Regions from separate parts of the Bacillus sp. OTU530 genome, predicted to be linked through region 2. Evidence: riboswitches for the same ligand, from Rfam matches in the RefSeq annotation. Region 2 holds a riboswitch; each other region holds the start of a gene.

Region 1 (8,067 bases), on a different contig from region 2:
TGATGAACAAATTCACGCAATTCTCGAATGCCGGCCGGATCTAAGCCATTTGTCGGCTCATCTAAAATTAGCAGCTTAGGTTTGCCAAGCAATGCCTGTGCGATGCCAAGACGCTGCTTCATTCCAAGTGAATATGTTTTAACTCTATCGTGAATACGCTTGTCCAAATGCACCATCCGAACAATCTCATGAATCCTCTCATCTGTTACATCTCCAAGCATACGGGCAAACTGCTTTAAGTTCTCCCAGCCTGTTAAATATGTATACAGCTCCGGATTTTCGACAATACTTCCAACCTGCCGCATCGCATTTCGGAACTCCTTGCGTATATCATATCCCGCAATTGCAATCTTGCCCTCCGTTGGCTTAATGAGCCCGACAAGCATACGAATTGTCGTTGTTTTCCCAGCCCCATTCGGCCCTAAAAACCCGAATACCTCTCCTTGCTGTACCTCAAAAGAAATATTCTCTACCAATGTCTTCTTCCCAATTACCTTTTTAAGGCCTTTTACAGAAAGCACCGTTGTCATCAATCTGTCACTTCCTTTTTATCAATACCTAACTGGCTCACAAGATCTTGCAGCAAGCGATTAGCTACTAAAGCATAGCCCTTTTCATTCGGGTGGAAATGGTCAGAATACAATAATTCCTTCCCTCGGCTGTGAAACAGGTCAAATACTGGAATAATATGTACATTTGAAAACTCAAGCGCTGTTCGCTCCAAAGAAGCATTCCAGTTCACGACAACAGCTGAGGAGCCGCTCAATTCCGGTACATCTTCAAATGGGTTATATAAACCAATCCAAAAAATGGGGCAATTTGGATTTACTTTACGAATCAGCTCGATAATATTCTTCGCGTTTGCTTGGAAGGTTGCTTCGTCCGGTCTATATTTCGTTAAATTAAGATTCCCAAGCGCTTCCCAGCCCGGGAATAAATCATTTCCGCCTATTGTAAAAACAATTACATCCGCTTGCTTTATAGAATACTGTACACCTTTATCAGCTAATTGCTTTAGCAAATCCGGCATTTTAGCACCACTTACTGCAAGATTTGCAAGTGAGGTCTTTTGTTGATACTCGCTCTCTAAATGGTTACGCACACGGCCGATATAACCGATTGCTTCTTTATCGCCAACACCACGTGTTAGAGAATCCCCCAAACTAACCAGCTGCAGATTTTTATCATTTTTCTTTACCTTCGTTACTTCTTCACCAGCCTTTGGCATACTAGAAGCCTTCGGGTTCAGTACGTCATTTGCACCAACTATGAATCCGTACAGAAACAAACCGAGAGATACAGCCATAACCGCAAGCAGCACCTTAATCATGATAGGTCTCATGCCTCATCGACTCCATTTTTCTATATAATGAAAACATTACCAATTACTGATATTATAGCAAACAGCAAAAAAGAAACAAAACGATGCAGCAATATGCTAATGAGGATGCAAGAGCCTTCCTAATAAGCTTCTTCCTATCTCAGTACATCCGTTTATTTTTAGATAAAGAAAACTCGCCGATTGGCGAGCCCCTCTCTTGAGCGAAGACAGGGTCGTAGCCCTACTTATAATACTGTATTCCTAAAATTTCCTGCTACGTCCAATTGACTTCTAGCTAGAAATTTATACTTTCTTACAGCGCAAAAAAAAACACCTTAAAAGCATTAGCCTTTAAGGTGTGTTACTGTATTAAAAACAACCTGTACGCCTTCGTTTACAATTTGAAGCCCTTCTACAGCACAGCTTGGGAAGTGTTCCTTCAGCTCCTTGCTGATAAGCTCTCCCGCACCCTTGCGAACGAAGCAAAGTACAGTCGGACCTGCACCGCTTAGTGCATATCCATATATATCCGAATGGCTCGGAAGCGTTTTGAGCACCTGCAGCTCAGCTACAAGCGGTGTACGGTACGGCTCATGAAATAAATCGCGCTTCATTGCCTCCCCCGCAAGCTTCCAGTCTTCCTTCAGAAGTGCAGCTACAAGGAGATTACTAACCCCGCTGCCCTGAATCGCTTCCGCATAGGAAAGCTGACCAGGAAGTACGTTACGTGCATCAGATGTTTTCAGTTCATAAGAAGGAATAATCGCTACAAGCTCCATATCTGTAATGGACTGCTGTACAAGAGCTGCAGATTGCCCATCATATGTGCCGATGACAAGCCCGCCATATAATGAAGCTCCAACATTATCGATATGCCCTTCCATCACGCTTGCAATGTCTAGCTTTTCCTGCATGGACAATTGCAAGTCGCAAAGTATATTCGCAATCTCAATTCCTGCAATAATCGCAGAAGCACTGCTGCCAAGACCGCGTGTCAGCGGAATATCACTTTCTACCTCTAAGCGGCAATATGGTAATGTTTTTTTATATTCGTATGCAACCTCTAAAGCAGTCTGAAACAACAGATTACTTTCATCAGTAGGTGTTCCCTCTAATGCTGGTGACTTTGCCACACAACGCCAGCCAGTATCTTCATACACATCAACTATTAAATATTTACTTACCGCAAGGCCGATCGAATCAAAGCCTGGACCAAGATTGGCTGTACTTGCCGGTACTTGAACGGTAAACATGGGACCGTTTGCTGTCATTAGAAAACAACTCCTTCGGCATGCGCGAACAAGATTCCTTCATCGTTCGGCAATACGCTTGGTTCAAATTTCTTTGTATTTATGCGGTATCTCTTGTGGGAATAGCTATAGCATAGCTGACCTTTTCTGAGTTCGCATCTTTATACCTTATTATTGCGTTAGCATTACTCTTTCTACTACTTTCCTTCTCCCTCAATGCGGTAGCTTGCTTTCACACCTTGTACAACGTTTAAGCCTTCTAGACGCTGTAAGATGGACTTGTAGCTTGTAAGAGAAGTATGGTGCGTAACAAGAACGATTTCCGCAGTTCCTTTTTCCTCAAGGGGTGTTTGAATAATCTTTTCAAAGCTCGCCCCATATTCAGAGAATAATGATGTAACCTGCGCAAATACACCTACTTCGTCTTTCACATGGATGCGAAGGAAATATTTCGCTGTAATTTCGTCCTCATTCTTGAGTACTTTCGGATATTGCGGCGTTACGGTGCTATTGCCGTTCACACCCAATCTCATATTTCTCATCACCGCTACTAAGTCAGAAACGATTGATGTTGCTGTTGGAAGACTGCCTGCCCCAGGACCATAGAACATTGTCTCTCCAACTGCTGCTCCGTACACATACACAGCATTGAATTCATTTTGTACAGCCGCAAGCGGGTGCGTGTTTGGAAGAAGCGTTGGCTCTACACTCACCTCAAGCTTTTCGCCATCGCGCTTCGCAAGTCCAATTAGCTTCATTGTATAGCCAAGCCCTTGGCTATACGCTAAGTCTTCCTCTGTGATCGATGAAATTCCTTTTACGCTAACATCCTTTAGCTCCACATTTGTGGAAAAGCCAAGCGTTGCAAGAATTGTCATCTTACGCGCTGCATCCAAGCCTTCTACATCTGAAGTTGGATCCGCTTCTGCAAATCCAAGCTCCTGCGCTTCCTTTAACACATCCTCATATGCTCTTCCTTCATTTGACATCTTTGTCAAAATGAAGTTTGTTGTTCCGTTCACAATTCCCATCATTTTCGTAATTCGATCAGAGGAAAGTCCGTCCACAATGGTGCGAAGAATCGGGATACCGCCAGCTACACTTGCCTCATAAAATAAATCACATTGATTTTCCTTTGCTACAGAAAGCAGCTCAGTGCCATATACAGCCATTAAGTCTTTGTTGGCTGTCACAACATGCTTGCCATTTTGCAATGCGCGTAAAATATGCGCTCTTGCTTCTTCAAGTCCGCCCATTACCTCAATAACTATATCAATATTCTCATTGTCGATGATTTCCGTTGCATCCTTAGTGAGCATATCAGGGGTAATTTGGACATCTCTTTCTTTTTCTAAGTTCTTCACTAAAATTTTCGTAACTTTGACAGGACAACCGATTTGATGAATGAGGCGATCTTGATGAGCATTAATGATCTTGACCACCCCACTGCCAACTGTGCCGAGTCCTAGTAAACCAACCCGAATTTCTTCCACTATAGTCCACCCCTTTTTTACAAAATGATATTTATGTGCAATTATATAATTTCATGTCGTAAAAAACAATATATTGTCAACATTCTGAATACGTTTTATAATTTTATCCCTAAGAAAACGTTACCACTTTCATAAAATGAATGGTGTTTCCTGGTATACATAATAATTGAGCCAATTGGAAAATAACAAATTCCCATGACTTCTCCACTTCACTATCGGGCTCTGAGTTGGATCATTATCCCGATAATAATTTTTTGGAATCTCAATTTCTAAGCCTCTGCTTATATCACGATCATATTCATTCTTTAACGTATCACGTCCATATTCACTATGACCGAACACAAAAATATTCTTCCCTTTAGCATCAGCGGCAATATGCACACCTGCTTCGTCAGATTCTGCCAAAATCTTCAGCTCTGGTACTTTTATAATATCCTCTTTCCGTACTTCTGTATGCCGCGAATGAGGAGCCCAAAAGTATTCATCAAATCCGCGCATTAGCTGCACATTCTGCACCTGTACCTCATGCTCAAAAATACCAAAGGTTTTCTCTTCAAGCGGGTATTTTGGAATGCCATAGTGATAGTAAATCCCAGCTTGTGCACCCCAACAAATGTGAAGAGTGGATGTTACGTGAGTTTGTGTATAATCCATAATACGTTTTAGCTCTTCCCAATAATTCACGTCTTCAAACTCCATCGTCTCTACCGGAGCTCCGGTGATGACGAAGCCGTCAAATTTCTCTCCTTCTACCTCGCTGAACGTTCTATAAAAGCTCGTCAGATGCTCCTGTGACACATTTTTTGACGTATGTGATTCCATATGAAGCAGATGAACGTCAACCTGCAGCGGTGTATTGCCAAGAAGGCGTAACAGCTGCGCTTCTGTTTCCTGCTTTGTCGGCATTAGATTCAAAATAGCAATCTTGAGCGCACGGATATCCTGATGCTCCGCACGTTCCTTCGTCATAACAAAAATATTTTCCTTCTGCAGGACTTTACCAGCTGGTAAGTCTTTATTCACGATGATAGGCATATTCTTTTCCTCCGGATAATGCTTGATATAAATCTGCAATTAACTCTTCCACCTCTTGAATACCGATGGACAAATGAATGAAGTCCGGTTTGACTCCAGCAAGAAGCTGCTGCTCCTCAACCGTTTGGCAGTGCGCTATGCTCGCCGGGTGAATCGTTTCTTGCTTCCATGCTTCTCCCATTCCCGCACCCTTCTTTCCTCGATATACACTTTCTTAAAAGTATAAAAAAAAACTGCTCCTTTTCCCCGCAGGTAAAAGAAGCAGTTATGTCCAAAATCATCCGGCTCATACCTCTCTTATCTCTCAGGAAATATACCTGCAGGATTTGGCACAATTCCGTTCGACGGCTGTTGCCAAGGCTTCATAGGGCCTGTTCCCTCTGCCTGTTCTTGATAAGTCGTATGCATTCATTAGTGCTGATTGTATCGAAATTAATTGGTACTGTCAACATGTTTTTTAAGGCTTATACGATGTGATCAAAGACTGCATATCGTCAATATGACCGCTGTCCTAACTATTAGCTATCACTGCTCACATCTTAACCTTCTTTATTATATCATCCCGTCATGAACTCAATAGAGAGATTGGAATTCGACATATTAGGCATCTTCTACTTAATATAAAGAAACTTGCTGATTAGCGATCCGTTAGGCGAAGATAGGGGTATGGTTACACCTTGTTCCTAAAGTTTCCTAATACACCGAATTTGCTTCTAGCTGGAAACCTATACTTTCTTACAGTGAAAAAGAAAGCAAACAAGGGCATCGTTTGCTCAAGGTTCTCAATCTTTTTTATCCCCATTATTCTCTGGACCTTTGATTGCGAACTAAAATATCAATAATTCTATACATAAAGAAATAATGTTTGAAATTCGTCTCGTTCCTACATACCTGCCTCTATAAAGGTTTACCGTTTTCTTTTATTTACTTAAGAAAATATTATAATAGATAGAATTTTTAATCAATGATCAAATTTTCTATCATTTACCAAAATAATCCAAATAAAAAGAAGGAAGTCTTTAAATGACTATTGAATATACTCTTCTCATAAGAAGAAAAAATCATGTCTCTGCAATTAATCTACATAATCCTAAGCCTCGGTAATCTATCCATACATACGTTTAGGAGGGTTCCTTATGAAACGTTTATGGTTTAGCCTTATCTTACTGCTCGCTATTTTCCTCCCCCAAGAACCGACTCAAGCTGCCTCGACATCTTCTCAAGTAGTAATTGTTAATACCGCAACAAACAAGCTTGCCCTTTATGAGAATGGAAGTCTAGTTCGTGAATTTTCAGTCGGAACTGGCAAAAGCAGCACCCCTACCCCGTCAGGAAAGTTCACCATTGTAAACAAAATTACCAATCGTCCATACTATACAAGGGGAATTAAAGGAGGCGCTCCAGATAACCCGCTCGGAGATCGCTGGATGGGTTTAAACATAAATGGAACAGCTGGTGATACATACGCCATTCATGGCAATAATAATGAAAGTTCTGTTGGAAAATGGATTACCGGCGGGTGTATTCGTATGCACAATGCTGACATTCATTGGCTATATGACCGTCTAAATACAGGCGCGACCGTCTTGATTAAACGTGCCCAAACTTCCTACGAAGCAATTGCTTCCTCATATGGTGTTACGCTCAGTTCATCTGCCCCAGTTGTCTCAACACCTATATCTAATGGCTCGGGTACAGGTCGTACAACGGCATCAGTAAACATTCGTAATGCGCCAAGCATTACAGCCACACGTATTACAACATTACTACAAAACACAACCGTTACTATTTATGAGACAAGGAATGGATGGTACCGCGTTACAGCTAACAGTGTTTCTGGTTGGGTTTCTTCTCAATATATAACCGTGTCAAACACAAACACCACACCTAACGGAAAGAGCGGAAAAACGACCACTGCATTAAATGTGCGTACTGCGCCGGGTACTACCAACTCGCGCATTACAACGCTGCAGTCTGGAACTACTATCAGTATCTCAGAAACAAGAAATGGTTGGTATCACATATCAGCAAACGGTGCTTCCGGCTGGGTTTCGGCAGATTATGTACGAATTCTGTAGAATATATTTTATCCAAACAGCATCTTCCATCAGGATGCTGTTTTGCGCTTGTTTTTATAAATGTATACTCTTAGAGACGAGTCTATCTGTTAGTCAAAGGGACATATGCAAGAAATACACGTACTGTAACTTACGCAGAAAATCAGGCAGAAGCCTTGCCTAGCAAACCTTTCATATTCATAAATAAAGCGATATGAAACCCGTTACACATTATAACAAAAACACTAATTTTTCGACGGGACTCGTTAAAGGATCATTCTTCAGAAACGAGGCTTTCACAGAAAACAGCCACAAACCTAAAAAAACTCGCTGATTGGCGAGGATAGAGGCATAGCCACATCTAATACTATATCAATAAAACTTCTTACTATGTCGAATGGTCTCCCGATTAGAAATTTATCCTTTCTTAAAGTGGGAAAAAAGCTCCAGAAATACCGGAGCCTTTTACGTATGAATATCATACTATCTTTTTATTTTTCAATTAAAGTACTTCATGTCCCATAGAACTTGCGCAAAATTGCAAGTCGTTTGCAGTAAAGCATTGCTTGTACGTATTTTTAGTACATCTCATTGGATAATTTGTAGTAGTCCATATCTTGGCTTCAATATTGTTTTTAGAAACTCCAATTTCTCTTTTGCATTATCGGTGGTTATGATATCAACTCCACTATCAATCCTTGTTACGACAGTTTCACCGTTGATTGCTCTTAGTGCCTGCTCCACCCCTATATATCCCATATCATAAGGGTTTTGCGCTACGCTGGCATTTATCCTTCTTGTCTGAATGGATTTTATCATGTCTCTAATGCCATCCGTCCCCACAACAGGAATCTTTAAACCCCTTTTTTCGATTACTTTTAACGCAGCTAGAGTTATGGTGTCATCAGTAG
Region 2 (8,067 bases):
GAGCAGTGGATAGCACCAAATAACTTTACATCCAAGTCTTCTTTCCATAAAGCGGTTTCAACTTGTTCAAAAGGTTTAGCATTAGCTGTTCCTGCATTATTGATGACAATATCTAAACGCCCAAAATGTTCAGCCGTTTTATCTACGGCATATTTACAATTGTCTTCTTGTGTTACATCAGCTTGGATTGGTAAGACCTCAGTACCAGTTTTTTCAGTAATATAAGCGGCTGCCTTTTGTAGCTGCTCTTCGTTTCGTGCAACGATTGCAATTTTTACTCCTTCATATGCTAAATGAATGGAAGTTTCTAATCCGATTCCCCTACTACCTCCTGTTATAATCGCTACTTTTCCAGTTAAACCCAAATCCATTGTTCGCTAACTCCTTTCAATCTTTTAGATTACTATAAAAAATAAATAGATTCCTCCACTCATCTTGCGCTAACCTGCAGTCAAAAAACAAAAAGTAATCATCCCTAAAAGGAAGATATTAACATATAGCATCTTTATGCTATATTAAACTTCAATTCACGATTATATCTTTTGACAAAGGCTGTCGTCACGATCTAAATGAGGAACTTCGATATCTACTGTGTTTGGATATTTAACTCCAAGGCCTGTATTTAGAGCGACAACAGTTTCATCTTCTTTAATCCATCCTTCCTCTCGTAAGCGTCGTGCAGCTAGAAACGTAGCTGCACCTTCCGGACAAATGAAAGAGCCTTCAAGCTGAGCAACCTTTCTCTGTTCATTTACAATCTTATTTTCTTCTACTGCAATAGCGCATCCATTTGTATTGTATAATGCCTCTAAAACAAGAAAATCTCCTATGGCTTTTGGTACATTGATACCAAAGGCAATGGTTGTGGAATCTGGCCAGAATTCAGATTCTTGTTTTTTCTCGTTCCATGCTTTTACAATAGGTGCGCAGTTTTCGGCCTGTACAGCTACTAGACGAGGAAGGTCACCTTTTATCCAGCCAAGCTCTTTTAATTCATTGAATGCTTTATATATTCCTATTAAACCAACGCCACCTCCTGTTGGATATAAGATGACATCGGGAAGATTCCAGGAGAATTGTTCGGCAATTTCCAGCCCCATTGTTTTCTTACCTTCTATTCGATAAGGCTCTTTAAGCGTAGAGGCATCATAAAGATCTCGCTCTCTAATGGCTTCACCGACAATCTTACCAGCATCGCTAATAAGTCCGTCTACTAAATACAAGTCGGCTCCAGCTACTGCACATTCGTTTCTTGTAATAGCAGGTGCATCTTTGGGCATCACAACTGTTGCTCTTATTTCTGCACGTGATGAATAAAGTGACCAAGCGGCTCCGGCGTTACCATTTGTAGGCATAGCTAACTGTTTAACTCCCAGTTCTTTTGCTTTTGATACACCTACCGCAGCTCCTCTAGCCTTAAATGATCCTGTTGGAATAATACCCTCATCTTTCATATATAAGTTTTGAATACCCATTTCTCTCCCTAGCCTAGGCATTTCTACGATTGGAGTCATTCCCTCACCTAAAGAAACTACATTTTTGGAATCCTCTATCGGAAGAAGTTCATGATATCTCCATAAGTTTGGCTTTCTATTTTGAACAATTTCTGGAGTTAGATTAACTTTTAGGCTATCTAAATCATAAGCTACCAATAAAGGTGAGCCACATTCACACAATTGATGCTTTTCTTTTGTACTATATTCCTTTTTACATTTAGGGCAAAATAAATGAGAAATATAACTAAACGGCATAATAAACACCCCTTTAAATTTTTTAAATATAATACCACATAAAAAAAATAATTTATAGTATTTTCATAGGAATTATGAGATATCATCATAAACCCTTTCTATATCTCAAACCTCTTCTTCATACGCTGTAGCAAGGACAAACAGGGGGGAGGATGAGACAATTGATTTCTACCTATCAAGTTGAATACACGATAACCATTGGAAATCGAGTTATAGGTGAATATCTCACAGTGTATGCCTCTTCTGAATTCATTGCTATAGACAAAGCTAGACAGGAGCTTCATCGTCGTTTTGGTTCTGCAACATCCGTTGAATTGCATACTTCTTCAAGCGTAGATGATGTATCAGAATATATTACTATAGAAATTTAAGTAGTCAGCCCTTCAGATTGTTTAACTGAAGGGCTTTTGGTAGTCTCCTAAATACATTGACTCCGGATAATGGGCAATTATGTTAACTGGGCATGAGAAGAATATGCATTGCTATTCTAACTACATTGATGAATAGGAGCCAACTGAGGAAGTTTTTTTATTGGCCCTCTATATCAACAGCATTTTCATTGACATTCCATATTATTCCGATTAATATAGTGAGAAATATGAAATAATGTAAATCCCTTATCAAGAGAGGTGGAGGGACTGGCCCAATGAAACCTCAGCAACCACAGTTTTTATTCTGTATGGTGCTAATTCCAGAGGAGCTTAGCTTTTTAAGATAAGAAAGGAGAATTTTTATGAGTATTAAAGAAGAGCAACTATGGGTGAATGATTATTTAGACTTATACATTTATGCCGGAAGTATGGGTGATATATCATGGCAGCAAGAAATTACTGAAAAACTACATAATTTCCATAATGAAATTAGAAAACAAACGCCATCCTTCGTGTTTAATAACCTTTTGAAAGAATACAAACATATCAATGAAGAAATTCTTACGATTTCCCACCAACTGCGAGATCAACCTTCTAATAGCTATTTACACGAGAAAATTTTGGAACTACAACAACAACGTATTTCATTAGATATCGAGATTCGTTTAGTGAAAAATCAACTCTAGAAATTATGTAGTATACAATTATAAAAGCATCTTTCAAAAACTGTCCGGCTATTTAGCAAGTTTAACTCTTTACTTATGCAGATACAAAACGTTCAGAGGAGGAGAAAAGAGTGAAAAATGGCAATACGGTCATCTTTAAAGGGGAAGAGTATAAAGTCATATGGATATACAATAATGGTACTTGTGAGATTCAGAAAAATGATCGGGGAGGTAAAGTAGAGCTAGTAGCATTTTCTGAATTAACTATTTTATAAGATATAGTGAGTGTACATATAAAAAGCACCTTATCGAAGTAAGATAAGGCGCTTTTTCAATAAGTACTAGCATTTTTCTTTCATGTTCATCATCATGTTCATCATAGATGTCATCATTACATCACACTCTTGCATTTTAGACATCATTTGATTCATGTCCATCATCATTTCTTTTTCACACATTTGCTCCATCATCATTCTCATACACTTCATCTCGCACATCATTCTTTCCATACATGTCATCATAGACATATCCATGCACATTTTTTCCATTTTGATTTCCTCCTAAATGTATAAGTTTTTGAGATAGATAAGTGATAAAAAAAAATAAAAAAGCACATAAACAGTTACTCAGATGTATTGAATAATTGAAGAAGTACAGAAGCATCGGAATACGAATCCTGTAATTCGAATCATTATGATACATAAAGAACTTTTTAGTGCTTCTTGTCGTCGAGACAGCGTTTCTCTTCTATCCAAATTGATTATATGATTCTCATTTATTACTATCAATGCATTACATAGTATCTTAACAATATTTACTAATTTTCAAAAATGCTGTCGATATCTTTGCTTTAATGTAATCTTATTCATAATCTTATCCCCTCCCTCAAAAGCTTTTAGTAGATTCCACATTTATAATTATGATGCAATAAATTGTGTTCGCCAACTCTTATGTAAGGTTTTTTAACAGAAAATTTATAATTTTCAAATAAATTAAACCAATTCTTTATCTTATTTCTCTTTCTCATTTTTTGCTGTCGATTTTCGAGCACGCACATAATGAAAACATACGATAAGCAATTTTTGACATGGAACTTCCTCAAAAAGGTAGGGAAGAGCATACATCTCTTTCATAGTATGTAAGAGCTTCATAACCTCGCTACTCTTATACACGAGTGTCATACCGTCATACCCTCCTTTCATTTATGGCCTGCTTCTATATACAAGTAGGGATTCCCTGCACACCATTGATGCCCTGTTAGCAATGCCCGAGCACTTACTCCTGAGAAAAAGGAGGCTATAAAGGCATCCCCTGCTTGTTAGTATTTACTTATAGGGAATCCCTTTGTAGTAGCTACAGATCATGTAACCAAGGACAAAGTAGGAGTATCATACACGACGGTCATACCGTCATGCCTTCCTTTCATTTATGGCCTGCTTCTATATACAAGTAGGGATCCCCCCTGCACATCATTGATACCCTGTTAGCAACCTGCGAACACTTACCCCTGAGAAAAAGGGGACTATGAGGGCATCCCTTGCTTGTTAGTGGTTTCTTATAGGGAATCCCTTTGTAGTAGCTACAGATCATGTAATCAAGGACAAAGTAGGAATATAATACACGACAGTCATACCGTCATGCCTTCCTTCCGTATAAGAGAAGAGGCCTTCGGGATAAAAGTAAGACTGACTATCCTCGACACATGGCATGAGGTAAAAATTAGCAGAGTCGTGAAATCAAACGATAATAAACCATCTTTATTTAACAAACGTTTAAAAAAGAAAGGTTATTGTGTAGATTGTGATGAGTTCTGAGATTTTTAAAAAGTAGTTCCCAATTTGCAAGAATTCCCTTTCCTTATGTCTATTATAAAATTTATATTAATTTTAAATTATGATATGTGAAATTTTAAATTTGCATACATTACCGTTTATATCATTTGTATAGTAAAAGGTGATCGACCTTAAAGGATGCGTTATAATAAACATGTTATATATCTTAATAAATCAAAAAATACCAATAATTGTGTATCCGTACCTTCTAACGGAATCCCACTACGTCCAGGTAAAATATTTTTTGCACCATTCTTCTGTACTAATCTGCATTACTTTTTATCCACTTCGTTAAATAAAAGGAATCCATTTTGAAAAAGGATTAATCAAAATGGACACGCTTAAAGAGTGTAGGGATAGGACTGAACGGCATAATTGCTCAAGTAGATTGCAACCAAAAAGTTATTTGATCGTATTACTATATTAATATCCTCGTAACATTGATGCATTATGATGAAAGGGTGAAAAAGAGAAGGGGAATCATGAAATGAATATTGAAAAATTTAATGATAGCGCAGAATTGTTAAAAGTAGTTGCCCATCCTGTAAGACTTGCACTTGTAAAATTCATGATTGATAACGGCCCGTTAAATGTAACTTCTCTTCACGAGGAGTTCAGAATGCCGCAAAGTACAGTTAGCCAACATCTATCAAAATTGAAGTCTGTCAAGGTTATTTCAGGAACACGCAAGGGCTTAGAAATTTATTATGAGGTAAAGGACAAGCGAGTGGAAACGATCCTGGATGCGGTAATCAGTGCCTAATTATTAGCTATTTGGTACATAAATTCATTAGAGGCGAGTCGCTGCGGCGGTTCGCTTTTTATTTGGCTTTATTAAAGAATGTTGTTGATTTTCTTATCAAACTACCGAATACCGGTTAATTAAGCAAGAAATTGTTTAATTCTACTTGGTCAAGAATACAACCAAATGACACGGTATTAGATAATCATCAGAGTAATAGTTTAATCTTCATCGTTACATATCATAAAATTATAATAATAAGTAAAATAAGTTTTTGATGTATTAAATGATGAAATAAGTAGACAATGTATGTGTTTTTAGGAAAATAAAAACATCAAAAAGTAAAAAAAGACATCCTCTTGATGATTAGGTGTCTTTTTACATCCAGAAATCAGTATATTCATGTTTCTTTCCTACTAACCCATCTAAAGCCTTGAGAATCTTATTAGCTGTCTTTACATTCGGACCTACAGCTTTGTATTTACAGAGCCGACTTATGGTCGCTGTACTGACCTTACTAAATTCGGATAATGTTTTCTGAGATATGTTGTGTTTATACATATACTTTGCTAGCTTGGTCTCAGGTAGTTTTCCTAAGTTCATCCAACGTATAGCCATATGAGTTCCCCCCTTACCATTAGTCTATCCAGTGTTCTTATTCTGTAAACATATCATTAATTGAATTGTCCAAAAATTTCATTTCTTATATTTTGCAAAAATGAGAATAGTGTACAAGCTATATTTAATAAAATTTATCAGGACGTCAATAAGACGTTACGTCAAAAGGGGGCTTATCAAATGACAAAAGAAACAGCTATTTATTTATTACAGAGTAAAGACGTCTATTTAACGCCAAAAGGAAGAAAAATGCTTTATAAGATGTTGTCGAAAGAAAATAAGAGAAAGGTAGCACAAAAATAATGGTATACCGTCCTACAGTTCGATATGCAGATGTTTTTCGTGATTATGTAGGGGCTCTTTTCCATGCTACTACATTAGATCGTAACCAGATCATCCGAGGAGCTCTTTTTGCTGCAGCACAATCAAAAGAGTTCCAGGAACTATTAGAGCCCTATAAAAAGAAAGACGTCCCTCTTCCTTCTTCACCATGGCACCTCGAACAACACGTATTATGGCTAGAACAGTGTCCTAAAATAGAAGGGGGAGGTAAGGACGTCAATGTTAACGATAAACGAATGGGTGAAGTTAAAAGGGATTTTGAAATATATAAGCGACGAGAAGTCAGTTCGCCAAAAACTCAAGCGCAGGATATTCAATATAGATGTAACCAATCGATTGAGGGACGAGAAAGGAAGGTTCCTTCCCAACCGCGAATCCAACCTAAGGTCATTAATCAAGGAGGAATCTCCATTAGAATCGGATGAGTCAGATAAGCCAATTAAATTAGTAAAAGTGAAAGGTAGCTATGGAACTTATAAGATTAAGGAAAGATGGTTTACGAACGAAGAAAAGGTGGTTTTGTATGTATTTGCTGCTATAACAATTCTGGTCATATTATTATAGGGAATTTTATAGACACGACTATCCTCAGTAAAAAGCACAAAAATCAGAATTGTGCTTTTTTACAGATTTTCCGAACGAGAAAGCCCACGCAGGGCGTAGCCCGTCTTTAGACGTGGAATGAGAGTAAGGTCAAATACGGAGTATCACAGATAAACCGAAGGTTTGTGATGCTTCAAATATTTGAAAACTCCACTCTTTTTTTGTTGCTCTTATGTTGCAGTATTTTATTAAAACTGATACATTTTTTATATGAATGAATATAGAAAAACAAGCACAACTGTATCATTGTTGAACTATCATTTTGTGTTCTGTCCTCGGTATAGAAGAAAGATTTTTCTGCAAGCGGAGGTAGAAAAACGCTTTAAAGAGTTAGTACATGAAATGTGCGAAGAGCTGCAAATACAGATTGTCGCTCTTGTATGTAATGAGGATCATACGCATATGTTTCTCAACGCACTTCCATCATTAAGTCCTGCGGATATTATGGCAAAAATCAAAGGAGTGACTTCCAAAAAATTGCGTGAAGAATTCCCGCACCTCCGGCACTTACCAAGCCTATGGACACGCTCGTACTTCGTTTCTACCGCAGGAAATGTATCGAGTGAAATGGTTAAACAATACGTTGAAAGTCAGAAAAAACGAGGCTAGAAAGGAGCTGAAACCTATGACAAGAAAGAGTACGCCAACCTATACAATCGAATTTCCCTTGCGCATTCCCCTTTGGCAACAGCACCGCTTGGAAAAGAAATTTAAAATTGCTAGAACTGTCTACAATTCTTGTCTAGGTGAAACTCTGAAACGACATAGAGCCGTAAAAGCGGATAAGCAGTATCGCACATTGCTTAGAGAACCTAAGTCAAAACAACGTGATAAGCAATTAGCGGATATTCGTTTAGCTTACGGCTTTTCTGAATATCGATTGCACAATTTTGTGAAGTCCGTTCAACAAAAACTTAAGGAACATATCGGTAGCTTTGAGGCACAAAAACTTGCTACAAGAGCGTTTCAAACAGTAGAGAAACTACATTATGGAACGGCAAAAACAGTACGTTTTAAAGCGTTTGATGATGACATTTCTGTTGAAAATAAATCAAATACCACTGGCTTGCGGTATACAGATGGCAATATTCTTTGGGGCGATAAACCGACAAAGAAAAATCCTAAACCTAAGAATTGGTTATG
Region 3 (8,067 bases), on a different contig from region 2:
TAAATCGGCATACGCTTCCCCCATATTCTCCTGATAATGCTGCTTGCTTTCCTTTGCCTGCTCAAGCAAAAAGCGAATATACGTCTTCGTAAATTCTAACCGTTTCTTTTCAAAATCGTAATCCGGATGCTGTTTTGCTGACATACTTGCTCCTTTCCTCATCTCTACACAAGGAAAGACAAGTTCATTGCACTCTTAGAGAACTTGCCTTTTCTATGGAAGTATTTTGCTTTTGACATAGAGCAATATTATAGCAGGAATTAGCTAAAAAAGGAAATAGTTAATGGGATACTTGTAGATTGCTCTAGAATCAGAAATAGGACAAAGTCCATAGGTGCACGCGTCATCCTCTATTCTACCTTCCCATTTTTTTTTAAGATACTCAAACAAAAATGATTGGCCATTTCGGTAAAAACGCGGATCATAAATGCTGAGTCTATCCTCGCTGATGTGTAATGCTATCCACTCTCTTCATCTTCTTTCATTCCCATACTTTGGTGTAACTTTGCTCCATAGGGCTTTCAAATAATCCACTCCCTGAAAACTGGCTGCGGGAGCTAAGCATTATCTAAAAATGAATATGGGATACAAAGGTTTTTCGTTCGGTAATGTTTAATATCCTAATATAAGTACTGAATTTACAAAAATCAGGAGGTTGCTATGCAAAGTCATGAATTAAAACAAATCATAAAAAATGCAGATCTTGCAATCAACCAAGAAAACTTTGATGATTTAATGAACTTCTATTCAGAAGATGCCACTTTAGTTGTAAAGCCTGGAATGCTAGCTAAAGGAAAAGCAGAAATCCGTCGGGCATTTGAGGCTATTGCTAATTATTTTAATCATAGTTTAATTGTGAATCAGGAAAAGATGGAGATCATTGAAACTGGCGATACAGCATTAGTTATTGCAAAAGCAATTTTGAGCGCCAATCAAAAAAAAGATTCAGAATTCTCCATGGAGAGAACCACAAAGTACGTATTTAAAAAAGAAGCTGATGGAATTTGGCGTTGTATAATTGATAATTCGTATGGGGCTGAATTGCTTCAGTGATAGGACTCTCGATTAAGCGAATCTCCTCATAAGCAAAAATTAACGATGTATACCAGTTTCTATAGAAAGAGAGGCTGTATTCCCCATGCAGAAGATTGAAGCGGAAATAGAACACTTTTTCATCTCTACAAGCAAAGAACTTCTCGATCTAGATATGATTCACGAGTTTTTAAGTGTGCAATCTTATTGGGCAAAGGATATAAAAAAAGAGTTAGTCAATGAAATGATCAATCATTCATCTCTTTGCTACGGCATCTACAAGAAAACACCCGATATCAATAGCCGCTTCCAGCAAGTTGGGTTTGCAAGAGTTATTACCGATTTCGTTCGTTTTAGTTGGTTAGCGGATGTTTTCATTCTTCCAGCATACAGAGGTGAAGGACTAAGCAAATGGTTATTAGACATCATTGTGAATCATCCTAAACTGAAGGGCACTCGTTTTATGCTGGCGACCGAAGATGCTCATGGATTATATAGCCAATACGGATTTGGTTCGTTGAAAAAACCAGAGAATTTTATGATGAGACAAGCAGATATGGCCTTAATTCTTGAAGGGCATAGTCTAAAATAATTTAAATCTTGTATACTAAATGCTCCTCTCTTTAGAGAGATCTGTATTAACTTGCGGAAGGAGATAAAAATGATTTGTCTGGCAGAGGCAAAAGATGCACATTTAGTTCATGCAGTTACGATGGCTGCATTTGAGGAGTATCGACATATAGACATTCCCTCAAGTGCTTTAAGCGAAACAGTACATTCCATCCAGGAATCGTTATCTCACAATAAGGAACAAGCCTGTTTATACATACAAGATGAAACTACAATTGGCTCAGCAAAATTCTCATTAAATGAGAATTCCCTTTATTTTTCTCGCCTCTCTGTTTCTCCACAGGAACGAGGAAAAGGCATCGCAAAATCCATGCTTTCATGGCTAGAGACATATGCCCGCCAACACGGCAAGCGAGAAGTTCTCTGCCAAGTACGTATGTCTGTCCCGCAAAATATAAAATTATATGAATCTGTTGGATATGTGATATGCGGTGAAGAAGTAGTGATAAAACCAAACGGAAGTGAAGTAAACACTGCATTCATGAAAAAAATATTTGAAGGACGATTAAAAACTATCTAACAAAACCGTCCGCTTTTGAGTGCTTACGTTAAGCTGTAACCATTCGTAAAATATTAAGGGTTGTCTCCATTCTAAAAGGTCTGAACCTACTATTACATCCTAATACGGTACTCAAAAAAAGCAGCAACGACACCCCATATAGGTATCGTTGCTGCTTTACATATTTTATGCACGTATTGTTTGGTTTGCTACAAGCTTTTCATGAAAAAGTTTTGCTGCTTCAACTGTATACCTCATCAGTGATCTTACATCACACAAAAATTATATTTATAAAATAAATAAGTAAGTATCGAGTACAAGTTATTTTATATTCGTATAAACGGATGAGAAAAACTATCCAATCGGCGAGTTTTCTTTAAAATTCTTTTTGACAGCCTGTGTATCTCATGCTAAGATGACTATCATATTCAAAATATTAAAAACTCTTATTGAGAGTGGTGGAGGGACTGGCCCTGTGAAGCCCGGCAACCATTTGACAGTTTTGTTGAAAAGGTGCTAATTCCCGCAAAGCAGATTGCTTTGACAAATAAGAGAGGATTTCATAAATAATGAATACCTCTCTATTGGGAATAGAGAGGTTATTTATATTTAGGAAGAGGTAAACTAAGGGCGGGTCGAGACCCAGCCGCTTGTCTTATTAAAATTTCATAAGAAAATGCATCAGGTGCTGTGTGAATGATTCACTCAGCTTAAAAGGGAAGACCGGTGAAATTCCGGCACGGTCCCGCCACTGTGATGGGGAGCGACTTATCAATGAACCACTGTTTCATATTGAAATGGGAAGGGATAAGAAGCGATGAACCTAAGTCAGGAGACCTGCCTGTTGTGTGCGCTTATACTCTACGTGGACATAGAGAGGAGTGAGGAATACGTGTTGGGAAAATCAGGATATCTCAACTCTAGTTAACTATGCGTATAAATCTCTCTTTTCTATTTAGAAAAGGGAGATTTTTTAGTTGGGGATAAACTACAAACATACAAGGAGTGTAAAACATACGATGAATACAGTAAAAAGCTCAAATTTAGGATATCCAAGAATTGGTGAAAAGCGTGAATGGAAACAAGCACTTGAACAGTTTTGGGCAGGGAAACTAGAAAAAGAAGAGTTTTTAAAACAAATTGAGGAGATTCGTCTACAGCATCTTCAGAAGCAGCATGAACAAGGAATTGACCTGATCCCGGTTGGAGACTTTAGCTTGTATGATCACGTGCTTGATACAGCGGTTATGTTCGGATTAGTGCCACAACGCTTTGAATATAGCGGAGGTAAGGTATCACTTGAGACGTATTTTAATATAGCACGAGGCACGACAGGTGCGGTTGCATCTGAAATGACAAAATGGTTTAACACAAACTATCACTATATTGTTCCCGAGCTGGGCGAAGCAGTGCCTGCTCTTGTCGAAAACCGTCCACTTCAATTCTATAAAGAGGCGAAACAAAAGCTTAATATTGCTGGAAAGCCAGTAATATTAGGACCTGTAACATTTGTAAAGCTTTCAAAAGGCTATCAAAGAGGTGAATTTAAAACCGTCGTGAATCAATTTGTACCGCTTTATGCTGACATTTTACGTGAATTACAGCAAGAAGGAGTAGAGTGGGTACAAATCGATGAACCGATTTTAGCAACTACGATTTCAAAAGAAGAGCTTGCATTATTCAACGAGGTTTATCAAGCATTACATGAAGCAGCGCCAAACATAAAGGTGATTTTGCAAACGTATTTTGAGAGCATTGAACATTATGAAGAGGTTATCTCACTTCCTGTTCAAGGAATTGGACTTGATTTTGTACATGATGCCGGCCAGAATCTTGCGGCTTTGAAGCAGTACGGTTTCCCACAAGATAAGGTGCTTGCAGCTGGAGTCATTGATGGACGCAACATATGGCGTGCGAATCTAGATGATAAGTTTTCTGTTCTTGCGGAGATTACAGAGGTCGTTTCAAAAGATCATCTCATTGTACAGCCTTCATCAAGCTTATTGCATGTGCCTGTGACAGTGAAAAACGAAGAAGCGCTCGATGAGATCTTAACAGGTGCATTAGCGTTTGCTGATGAAAAATTACATGAAATTGTTGTACTTACAAAAGGACTGCAAGAAGGAAAAGAAGCGATACAGACAGAAATCACTGCGAGTGTAGAAGCTATCAAAGCATTAAATCAATCATCAGTTCGAAACAATACAGAAGTTCAGGAAGCGATTCGCAGCCTGCATACGTATAAAGCAGATCGCCAAGCACCGTTTAGCGTACGCCAAGGCTTGCAAGAAGAAGCTTTTGAATTACCGCTGCTTCCAACTACAACAATTGGTAGCTTCCCGCAAACACAAGAAGTCAGAAAACAGCGTTTGAAATGGCGCAAAGGCGAGCTGACTAATGCAGAATATGAAACATATATAAAAGCAGAAATTAAAAAGTGGATCGACATTCAAGAAGAGCTTGGTCTAGATGTGTTTGTACATGGAGAGTTTGAACGTACAGACATGGTTGAATATTTCGGTGAGAAATTAGCCGGCTTCCAATTTACGAAATTTGCTTGGGTACAGTCATATGGCTCTCGTTGTGTGAAGCCGCCGCTTATTTACGGTGACGTGTCCTATCAAGAACCAATGACAGTTGCAGAAACTGTATATGCCCAATCGTTAACAGACAAGCCTGTAAAGGGAATGCTAACAGGTCCAATCACTATTTTAAACTGGTCATTTGTACGCGATGATATCCCACGCTATGATGTTGCAAATCAAATTGCACTTGCACTTCGCAAAGAAGTTGAGGCACTTGAGGAAAATGGAATTCGCATGATTCAAGTCGATGAGCCAGCGATTCGCGAAGGACTGCCGTTAAAACAGGAGAAAAAGCAAAGTTACCTTGGCGCTGCCGTGTATGCATTCAAGCTTGCAACAGCGTCTGTCCAGAACGATACACAAATTCATACCCATATGTGCTATTCAGACTTTAAAAATATTATCGATGCTATCAAGGCGCTCGATGCTGATGTAATTTCAATTGAAACATCAAAGAGTCATGGGGAGTTAATTCATTCCTTTGAAGAAAATACGTATGACAAAGGTATCGGCCTTGGTGTGTACGACATTCATAGTCCACGTGTACCAAAGCTTGAAGAGCTGACAAGAAACATTGATCGCGCCCTGCAAGTGCTTGATCCAAAGCTATTCTGGATTAATCCAGATTGCGGTTTAAAAACACGTGGTATTGATGAAACAGTTGCAGCACTGAAGGTAATGGTTGAAGCTGCAGAACAGACGAGAGAAAAATTGCTTGTGAAAAAGGGATAATAACATAGGTAAGCATTTTCTAGAAGGTAAACCCCTGATTTCCCTACATTCAGCAGGAAATCAGGGGTTTTTTCACTGTAAGTATAGATTTCTAGCTGGAAGCCAATTCGGCATAGCGAGAAATGTTAGGAATACAGTATAAGGGCAACTTCGCCTCTGTCTTCACCCAAGGGCAGGGCTCGCCAATCAGTGAATTTTCTTTATTCTTGGATACTTTTAGTTTTATCAAAGAGGAAAAGACTCACTTGTAGTAAAATACTTATGAGATAGTATCATTTTATCCTTATACTTTATGGTTCTTTAATTTGCAGATTAAGGAGAATAAAAGAAAAAAACATACAACCCAAACGCAATGAAAAGAACATAAAATCTGCTGATTCATGGTATTTGAATAACAAAGTTCTTGTATTTGGACAAGTAGGTTAGATTAGTGGATTCAGCGGGCAAACTGGTTATGTAAAAACATACAAGGGAACTATGTTACGAATCTGAGGGGTTTGGAACTGATTTGTCATAATAATAATTGGCAATTTGCAGTTTTGGAGGCTACTGCCTACCGGAAATTCATCTCCCCCCTTCTTCTTTCCAGAAAATCTGTTAAATGGAGTGATAATTATGGAACAAGCTTATTCAGTAGAACGCTCTAGAACAATTCAGACAAAACTGGTTCTTCCACCAGATACGAATCATTTGCAAACAATATTTGGGGGAAAGGTTCTAGCTTATATTGACGAAATTGCTGCATTGGCAGCTATGAAGCATTGTAATAATATAGTTGTGACAGCATCCATTGATTCTGTAGACTTTTTAGCAGCTGCCACTCTTGGAGATGCTCTTAGTTTGGAGGCTTTTGTTACATCAACAGGGCGCACTTCTATGGAAGTTTATGTAAAAGTTCACTCTACTGATTTATTATCTGGTACGAACACTTTAACTACAGAATCCTTCCTTACCATGGTAGCTGTTGATCAAAACGGAAAACCTATTCCAGTCCCCAAAGTAATACCTCAGACAGAAGAAGAAAAACGACTGTTTGAAACAGCTTCTGCTCGTAAGGAGTATAGAAAAAATAGAGCTATGATTCGATAGTATAGTAAGACTTAAATCCACTTCATTTTTTCATAGACACCTGCATTCCTGTTACAATAATTAAGCTCTCATACTGTAACAGGAACGCTAGTCAGGCCGTTTTTATAATCAAATTGCAGATCTATTTTTTTTATCCAGTTCCGTATAAATGGTTTCAAGTTCCTGATTCGAATTGATTGGGTAGTATCTAATCATGAATAAGGCAAGTATACAAACTAAACCAGGTCCAATCGTTCTCATCAAGTTAATACAAAGTAATGTTGCATCATTTTGTATTACTTGATTTGCAACATAACCTGTAGAATCAAGAAGAATCCCCGCAACCCCTGCAGATACTGCAAATCCTATTTGGATAGATAAAGCATTTAAGGAAAATAAAACACCATCTGATCTTTTACCTGTTGTATACTCCGTGAGATCAGCCAAATCTGCCATCAAAGCCGTCATTGAAACCAGTACTAATCCGATACAGAATGTAATCAAAACCGCTAGACTAAAGTAAACCCACGGATGTTGAATCGGCGCAAAAAACATAATCAAGCTAAGTGCGAATACACCTATAAATGCTCTAATAGTTGTATGTTTATTCCCCCAACGCTTTGTGAAGATTGGTGCCACAATCGATCCAATGACTTTACCGCCTAAAGTCAAAAACATGTAAAGAGGTATTAATTCAGGTTGTTTCATATAATATTTCAGATAATAGATACCCACAGCATTTTGCAAGCCAAAACACAATCCATAGCTTAAAACGATTGTAACAACTGACAAAACACCTTTATTATTAAAAATCACTTTAAAATATTCTTTAAAAGTTGGAGGCTCAGTTTTTGTAGTGTACTGTTCCTTAGTATTGAAGAACGTAGAAAACGAGAAAAGTGAACCTATGACTGCAACGATAACTGCCAGATAGAAATAACCGGTTTTGTCTTCTCCTCTACCGAAAAACTGAATGATTGGCAAGGCAAAAGTGGATACAATCAATCCCCCAACTGCAGTGAAGACCCGGCCATAAGAAATAAGCTCCGTACGAACTTTTGGATCTTTCGTTAAACTTGGAACTATCCCCCAATAAGAAACATCAAATACAGTAAAACAGATTCCAGCGAGATTGTATGTGATCAATGCGTAAATAAATTTCATGCCTTCACTCATATCTGGTGCTGTAAATGTTAGAATGGTGAATACAGCAAAAGGAATAGGCACAATAAGAAAATAAGGTCTAAATTTACCGAAACGTGTATTTGTCCGGTCAATCATCATTCCAATAAGTGGATTAGATACTCCGTCGACTAATTTTGTGATTAACAGGACTAATCCTGCCAAAGAAGCTGTCAAACCAAATACATCCGTATAAAAAACCATCAAATAGGCTGTAATAATACCATTAAATAAATCTTTTCCTAAGCTCCCTGTTCCGAAAAATAACTTTTGTCTAAGTTTCAACATTCCTCTTTTTCCCTCCTATAGACAGAAATGATATATTTTAATAAAAAATTG

What was found. Region 2 has a riboswitch for S-adenosylmethionine ahead of AAHB12_RS25615 (hypothetical protein). Riboswitches for the same ligand answer to the same signal wherever they lie in the genome.
Region 1: it holds a riboswitch for S-adenosylmethionine, as region 2 does, so the genes downstream of both, AAHB12_RS17535 (PLP-dependent transferase) here and AAHB12_RS25615 (hypothetical protein) in region 2, are expected to answer to the same signal.
Region 3: it holds a riboswitch for S-adenosylmethionine, as region 2 does, so the genes downstream of both, metE (5-methyltetrahydropteroyltriglutamate--homocysteine S-methyltransferase) here and AAHB12_RS25615 (hypothetical protein) in region 2, are expected to answer to the same signal.

Annotation. Positions count from the first base shown of each region.
Region 1 is NZ_JASATP010000023.1:59,711-67,777, reverse strand. It holds gene AAHB12_RS17560 (ABC transporter ATP-binding protein) at 1-530, opposite strand, end outside; gene AAHB12_RS17555 (SGNH/GDSL hydrolase family protein) at 530-1,342, opposite strand; gene thrB (homoserine kinase) at 1,666-2,592, opposite strand; gene AAHB12_RS17545 (homoserine dehydrogenase) at 2,769-4,064, opposite strand; gene metA (homoserine O-acetyltransferase MetA) at 4,194-5,099, opposite strand; gene AAHB12_RS17535 (PLP-dependent transferase) at 5,080-5,280, opposite strand; SAM riboswitch class I at 5,394-5,499, opposite strand; gene AAHB12_RS17530 (SH3 domain-containing protein) at 6,236-7,177, shown strand; gene AAHB12_RS17525 (sugar ABC transporter substrate-binding protein) at 7,745-8,067, opposite strand, start outside.
Region 2 is NZ_JASATP010000052.1:10,135-18,201, reverse strand. It holds gene AAHB12_RS25630 (SDR family NAD(P)-dependent oxidoreductase) at 1-371, opposite strand, end outside; gene AAHB12_RS25625 (threonine synthase) at 534-1,751, opposite strand; gene AAHB12_RS25620 (hypothetical protein) at 1,904-2,122, shown strand; SAM riboswitch class I at 2,366-2,472, shown strand; gene AAHB12_RS25615 (hypothetical protein) at 2,485-2,808, shown strand; gene AAHB12_RS25610 (hypothetical protein) at 2,919-3,062, shown strand; gene AAHB12_RS25605 (hypothetical protein) at 3,129-3,335, opposite strand; gene AAHB12_RS25600 (ArsR/SmtB family transcription factor) at 5,107-5,382, shown strand; gene AAHB12_RS25595 (helix-turn-helix domain-containing protein) at 5,740-5,979, opposite strand; gene AAHB12_RS25590 (hypothetical protein) at 6,160-6,282, shown strand; gene AAHB12_RS25585 (hypothetical protein) at 6,541-6,885, shown strand; gene tnpA (IS200/IS605 family transposase) at 7,135-7,533, shown strand; gene AAHB12_RS25575 (RNA-guided endonuclease TnpB family protein) at 7,724-8,067, shown strand, end outside.
Region 3 is NZ_JASATP010000002.1:31,701-39,767, reverse strand. It holds gene helD (RNA polymerase recycling motor HelD) at 1-144, opposite strand, end outside; gene AAHB12_RS01555 (YybH family protein) at 661-1,053, shown strand; gene AAHB12_RS01550 (GNAT family N-acetyltransferase) at 1,139-1,624, shown strand; gene AAHB12_RS01545 (GNAT family N-acetyltransferase) at 1,694-2,182, shown strand; SAM riboswitch class I at 2,605-2,715, shown strand; cobalamin riboswitch at 2,828-3,020, shown strand; gene metE (5-methyltetrahydropteroyltriglutamate--homocysteine S-methyltransferase) at 3,181-5,478, shown strand; gene AAHB12_RS01535 (acyl-CoA thioesterase) at 6,094-6,567, shown strand; gene AAHB12_RS01530 (MFS transporter) at 6,676-8,016, opposite strand.